Regions from separate parts of the Leifsonia sp. A12D58 genome, predicted to be linked through region 1. Evidence: predicted binding sites of a transcription regulator. Region 1 holds the regulator's gene; the other holds the start of a gene.
What was found. The regulator HspR, encoded in region 1, represses chaperone genes until heat shock. The targets are predictions, from matches to a motif close to AAGTTGAGTCNNNNNGACTCAACTT.
Positions count from the first base shown of each region.

Region 2: a site for HspR is predicted at 1,385-1,409, ahead of ACMT3I_RS01630 (Hsp20/alpha crystallin family protein). Genes of this name have one in related genera too.

Region 1 covers NZ_JBLJAT010000004.1:270,877-274,286, forward strand. The annotation lists gene dnaK (molecular chaperone DnaK) at 1-254, shown strand, start outside; gene ACMT3I_RS12020 (nucleotide exchange factor GrpE) at 254-862, shown strand; gene ACMT3I_RS12025 (DnaJ C-terminal domain-containing protein) at 855-1,853, shown strand; gene ACMT3I_RS12030 (heat shock protein transcriptional repressor HspR) at 1,856-2,272, shown strand; gene ACMT3I_RS12035 (PucR family transcriptional regulator) at 2,354-3,410, opposite strand, start outside.
Region 2 covers NZ_JBLJAT010000001.1:319,225-322,634, reverse strand. The annotation lists gene ACMT3I_RS01640 (phosphatase PAP2 family protein) at 1-255, opposite strand, end outside; gene ACMT3I_RS01635 (NADP-dependent oxidoreductase) at 311-1,228, opposite strand; gene ACMT3I_RS01630 (Hsp20/alpha crystallin family protein) at 1,461-1,910, shown strand; gene ACMT3I_RS01625 (phosphodiesterase) at 2,148-3,080, shown strand; gene ACMT3I_RS01620 (stealth family protein) at 3,037-3,410, opposite strand, start outside.

The sequences.
Region 1 (3,410 bases):
TCAAGTCCGAGGTTCAGGCTGACGTCGACGCCCTCAAGTCGGCACTCGCCGGTGAAGACGACGACGCAGTGAAGACCGCCTTCGACAAGCTGAACGAGAGCCAGGGCAAGCTCGGCGAAGCAATCTACGCTTCAAGCCAGGCTGAGGCCTCTGCTCCCGCCGGCGACGCAGGCGAGCAGCCGACAGACGCAGCGTCTGACGAAGACGTTGTTGACGCCGAGGTTGTCGAAGACGAAGACGAAGCGAAGAAATAATGGCTGACGACATCCGTCCAGAAGATGAGCCAGTAGCCGAAGGGGCACCAGAGTCTGGTGCCCCCGGGGCCGCGGGCGAGACTGCTGCCGCAGATGCTGCCGCCGCCGATGCAACGGCCGATGGGATTGAGGAGGACGAGCTGACCGTGCAGGACATCCTGGATGCTGCAGATCGCGAAGCCTCAGACCCGTCGAACGAGCACCTGGCAGATCTCAAGCGCATCACCGCCGAGTATGCGAACTATCGCAAGCGCACCGAAGCCAACCGCGAGGTTGAGCGGGAGCGCGTCGTCGGCGATGTCGTCAAGGTTCTGCTGCCCGTGCTTGACGACCTGCACCGTGCTGAGAAGCACGGCGACCTCGAGGGCGACTCGGCATTTGCCACCATCGCCGCGAAGTTGCGCAGCAGCGTCGAGAAGCTGGGGCTGACCCCGTTCGGTGAGGTGGGAGAAGATTTCGATCCCACCATCCACGAGGCGATTTTCCAGCAGCCAAGCGCCGACGTCACCACCGAGACCGTTGCGGATGTTGCTGAGACGGGTTACCGCCTCGGCTCCACCCTGCTGCGAGCGGCCAAGGTCGTGGTCCGGGTACCGAGCGATGGCTAGCCAGGACTGGTTCGACAAAGACTTCTACAAGGTCCTCGGGGTGTCGAAAGACATCACGCCGGCCGAGTTGAAGAAGGTCTACCGCAAGCTCGCACGTAAGTATCACCCGGACTCAAACCCGGGGGATGCCGCAGCCGAAGCGAAGTTCAAGGAGATCAGCGAGGCCCACTCGGTGCTTTCCGATCCTGAACAACGCAAGGAATACGACGCGGTTCGCGCCATGGGCAGTGGAGCACGCTTCACTGCCCCTGGCGGCGGCGGCGGGCAGCAGGGTGGCTTCGACGACGTCTTTGGCGGCATGTTCGGCGGGGGTGGCCGGCAGCAGCAGAGCTACTCCTTCCAGCAGGGTGGCTTCGATGACATCCTTGGTGGCATGTTCGGTGGGGGCAATCCCGGCTTCGGAAACGCCAGCGGCGGTTTCCGCGGCTATGGCGGGCCGACCCGCGGGCGCGACGTTGTCGCATCCGCTACCGTCGACTTCATCACCGCTACTCAAGGCGACACGATCACTCTGCAGACGCAGGATGGTCACCCGATCAAGGTCAAGATTCCGGCGGGCGTTGCCAACGGGCAGAAGATCAAACTGCGCGGCAAAGGTCAGCCCAGCCCGGACGGCGGAGAAAGCGGAGACATCATTTTGACTGTCAATGTGCGCAAGCACCCCGTTTTCGAGCGTGATGGGTTGAACCTGCGCGTAACGGTTCCGGTGACATTCGCTGAGGCAACTCTCGGTGCCACTATCGAAGTACCCACCCTCGGCGGGAGCCCCGTGAAACTGCGGGTTGCTCCCGGCACGCCGAGCGGGCGCGTACTGCGGGTCAAGGGTCGCGGCGTCAGCACCTCGAAGGGCACGGGAGACCTGCTCGCCGAGGTGCAGGTAGCTGTGCCATCTCATCTCTCGAAAGAGGCCGAAGAGAAGCTCGCTGAGTTTGTCGATGCCTTGCCGAAGGAGAACCCGCGCGAAGATCTTCTGGCGAGAGCCAGAGGCTAAATATGGATGAGAATTCACCGGTTTTCGTCATCTCGACAGCGGCCGAACTGGCTGGAATGCACCCGCAAACCCTGCGCCAGTACGACCGCATCGGATTGGTGAGCCCCGGTCGCACGCTCGGAAAGTCGCGCAGGTATTCGATGCGCGATGTGGCAAAGCTGCGAGAAATCGCGCAGCTGAGTGGCGAAGGTGTGAGCCTGGAAGGCATCAGGCGCATCCTGAATCTCGAAGACGAGGTGAACCGGCTGCGATCCAGGGTTGGTGAACTCGAAACCGCGCTCGCCGACGAACTGCTGAACCGACCAGGTCGCCGCGTCTTCGCTGCCGGATCGGCCGGTGACGTGATTTCGATGAGGGCAGGCACCAGACTGCGGCGGCAGAACGCCGTTGCCATCTGGCGGCCACTCGAGCACAAGTAGGCCAGCCGCACGTTGAGCTGAATCGCTTCGTCCAGAACGCCCCACACCCCAGGTGTGGGGCGTTCTGTCGTTAAGCGCCGGCTAGTGCTCCAGCGCCCTGATCGCGAGCCAGGCCGCCGTGCGGTCGTCAGGGTCCGACATCGACAGCCCGGTGAGCGTTTCGATCCGCTGGATGCGACTGTTCAGGGTCTGCCGGTGGATGCCGAGCTGCGTGGCGGTGACTCCCCATGACCCGTGTTCGGCGAGGTACACGCGCAGCGTCTGCGTGAGCTCGCCATGAAGACCGGCCCCGTTGCGCAGAGCGTCGAGGGCATCGGCGATGTTCGTGCGGGAATCGTCGTCGAGCCGATCGAGCACGTAGCGCACCGTCGGGAGCGCGCGATAGCGGGCCACAGCCCGACTGTCGGTTACGGCGACATCGTGCGCCTGGCGGGCCTCGGACGCACTGCGGGCGAGCGCGTCGATGCCGGCGCTCGATCCGAACCCACAGCGCAGCGGAACCTGCACGTCGTCGGCGTAACTCTCCACCTGGGCGGCGATCTGCTCGACGCGATCGTCACGAATGAAGGCGAGCACCCGCCCGTTCACCGTCGACATCACATGTATGCAGCCGAGTTCGTCAAACCACCTCGCGACCAGGCGTTCCAGGTCGACCGATTTCGATCGTGAGCTCAGCACGAATGCCGTGAGTGAGTTCTCGTGCACTCCCCACCGGCGCAGCAGTGACACGTTGTCGACAACGTTTCCGGTGAGCAGGCTCGACACCATCACCTCGCGACCGAGGCGCTCAGTGGTCGCATGGTCGTGCGTGCGGAGGATGAGATCGAGCAGGGCGGCGGCCTGCGACGCCAAATCTCGGCTGCGGCTCATCGAGCCCTCGTGAGAGGCAACGACCAGGTAGGCGGTCAAGTCTTCGTTCGAGCCGACCGGATGCACCTGCAGGCCGGGATGGCGCACTCGAACGGGGCGTCGCAGCGCGACCGCCGTCGCATCCTGCACGTGCAACGCGCCTGCGCCGGCGCTCGTGATCGCATGGCCTTGGCTGTCGAGCAGCACTGCCCAGCCGTCGATGCGGTGCGCGAGTTCAGCGATCACCGCGTTGACCCCGCCTCGGCGGGCGACCTGGGTGAGCACCTTG
Region 2 (3,410 bases), on a different contig from region 1:
CTTGCGCACCAGGACGATGACCACAGTCAATACGAAGCCGATGACTCCCGAGATCGCCGGCAGGGTGTCAAGCAGTCTTCTCGTGAACGGGGTGACGCTGCGCCAACCAAAATCCGCGCCGTTATATGCCAGCTGATCGATCAGCTGCCCGCTTTCGGTGCGCACGAAATAGAGGTACAACATCGTGAACGCGGCAACGATGCAGGCGCCGGCAAGTAGATACCTGCCGGGGCTGTTCGTCGGATTCTGGCGCACCTAACAACCTTCGCACACCACGATAGAGGAACTTTCCATACGGGCGACGCGGGCCTCACACCAGGCTGAGCACAACCTTGCCGCGCACATGCCCCGTCATGAGGTGCTCGTATGCATCGCGCACGCGTTCGAGGGGGTAGACGCTGTCGATAGGGAAGACGAGGTCGCCTGACGCGATCAACTCGGCGATTTTCTCGAGCTCTGGCAGGGCTGCTTGGGCACCGCCGACTCCCTGGATTCCGGCATCGGTGCGGTGGCCCCTGGCCGCGATGGTGTTGATGCGATTGCCCGGCACGCCGAGCTTCAGGGCAGCATCGATCGTTGCGGGCCCGTTGTTGTCGAGTGCGGCGGTGAGGTGCGGCGCCACAGCGCGCACCCGATCAACCAGACCCTCGCCGTACGCGACCGGGATGATGCCGAGTTCGCGCAAGAATTCATGGTTGGCTTCGCTCGCCGTGCCGATCACCGTCGCCCCGGTGCGCTTGGCCAGTTGCGCTGCAAGCACCCCGACTCCGCCGGCCGCAGCGCTCACGAGGACGGTGTCCTTCCGAGTGAGGTCAAGCGAGTGCACTGTTGCCCACGCCGTGCGTCCCACGATGTCGAGCGATCCCGCTTCGTCCATACCCAGGCCGGCGGGCTTGCGAATCACCTTGTCCGCATCGATGATCACGAAGTCGGCCTGAGCGAACATCCGCCTTCCGCCGAGCACCTCGTCGCCGAGGTCGAAGTCGACCACGCCGCTCCCGATCTCGTCGACAACACCCGCGAAGTCATTGCCGTTTCCGCATGGCGGTACAGCGTGATAGGCCGCAGCAGTCGGACCTCCGTGCAGGATCTTCCAGTCGACCGGATTGAGGCCCACTGAGTGGACCTGCACCCGGATCTCCCCTGCCGCGGGTAACGGCGGATCCTCATGCACGATGTGCAGCACGTCGATGCCACCGAATTCGTCAAAACGCACGTAGCGAGCCATGTCGCACAGCCTAGGCAGTGCGCCCGATTCCGGCTAGGCCGATGCGAGTCACCGTACAACGCGCCATCAGACTCCGGATTGGCGGCGTCGCTGAGAGCCGACTGAGAATTCGTCAGCTCCATTGGCGGGCAACAATCACGGGTGTTAAATTGGACATAGTTGAGTCAAGTCGACTCAACTTTGAAAACTTTGATCACGAGTCGGGCCACGGCCCGAAGCAAGGGAGTAGAAAATGGCATCGAACTTTGACCCACTTCGCGACCTCGACCGTTTCGCAGGTGCCCTGTTTGACAACCGACTCGGACCGCGTCGGATGCCGATGGATCTCTACCGCGACGGTGACGTCTACGTCCTGAGCGCCGACATGCCCGGCATCGATCCTGGCTCTGTCGACATCGACGTTGACGGCCAGCTGCTCACCATCCGCGCTGAACGCACGCTTGCCAACCACGAGGGCGTCAAGTGGATCACCCGTGAACGCCAGGCCGGCTCGTTCCTGCGCCAACTCAATCTCGGCGAAGGAATCGACATCGAGAAGATCAGCGCCACTTACGCAAACGGCGTGCTCAGCATTACGCTCCCCGTCAGCGAACGGGCTCGCCCACGCAAGGTGAAGGTCGAAACCAACATCGGCGAAGACACCCTCTCTGTCAAGGAGAGCCACAAAGACGTTGCTGACTAAGAACGGTTGAGCAACTCAGAGCGGTTGAGTAACCACAACAGCGCACTGTGTGTCGCACATAGTGCGCTGTTTCACGTCACCGAAGGTAGCTTTTTACCCGCACATGAATGTCGGGCGTACAGTTCCAATACGCGTGGCGTACACCAATCGTTCAAGAACGCGTGATCGAATATCGGCAGTACCGTAAGTGCGCGCGCGACGAGTTCGCACTTGTGAACGAATGGAAGCTCTGTGAGCATGCGAACGGCCGAATACCCCAGGCCGGACCATTTCCTTATCCATGTGAGTGACACGCACCTCCTTGCCGCAGGCAATCAGCTGTACAACTCGGTTGACAGCACCAGACACCTGGTCGAACTGTTCGCCGAGCTAGAGACATCCGGCTGTAGACCTGAGGCCATCGTCTTCACCGGCGACCTCGCCGATCGCGGCGAGCCCGGCGCATACGACAGGCTCAGGGAAATCGTGGAACCCGTTGCCGAACGCCTCGGTGCGCGCGTGATCTGGGTGATGGGAAACCACGATGACCGTGCAACTTTCCGTACGGCCCTGCTCGACGAGAAGCCGACTACCAGTCCGATCGACAGCGTGACCGAACTCAACGGACTGCGGATTATCACGCTTGATTCCACAGTGCCGGGAGCCCACCACGGCGAGGTGACACAGGCCCAGCTCGACTGGCTCGACAACATCCTGGCCGTGCCTGCACCTGACGGCAGCATCCTGGTGATGCACCACCCGCCAATCCCCAGCGTGCTTGATCTTGCGGTATCGGTCGAACTGCGCGACCAGGGACCGCTCGCGAGCGTGCTCCGGGGAACGGATGTGCGCAGCATTCTGGCCGGACACCTGCACTACTCCTCGACGGCGACCTTTGCCGGCATCCCGGTGTCAGTGGCATCCGCCACCTGTTACACCCAGGATCTGACAGTGCCTGTCGGCGGAACACGCGGTCGCGATGGCGCCCGCGCGTTCAATCTCGTGCACGTCTATCCAGACACAGTGCTGCACTCGGTCGTTCCGCTCGGCAGTTACGCCGCCCTCGACTACATCGACGCAGAAGAAAGCGCGCGCAGACTGGCAGAGGCCGGCATCCGGATCATGCCGGCCGGAACCATATCTGCGTTTAGGGAGCCACCGATGACGCGGCCGATCCGCGTTCTGAATTGAGCAGCTCCACGGCTTCAGGCTGAAGCGCGCCACCGGGCTGCTGGGTAGCCAAAGACTGCGGCTCATCCTTCTCCCACGGCGCGGGGAACGGGAAGTACCGCTCAAGGAATTCGGTGACGGCCTCGCGACGGACCTCGTCTGAGATCTCGGGGAAGCTGCCATCGTTCAGGCAGAACATGTCTTGGTCGCGACGCTTGCGCAGCTTGTCCATCTGGCCGAGCGCACGTTTGAGCGTTGTCTCGACGTATAGCGAGCGAGCCTGTGCCTGCGTCACCGCGCGTCCGGTCATCAGCGCGTAGTAGTGGTACAGCGAGTTCGTCACCGAGATGT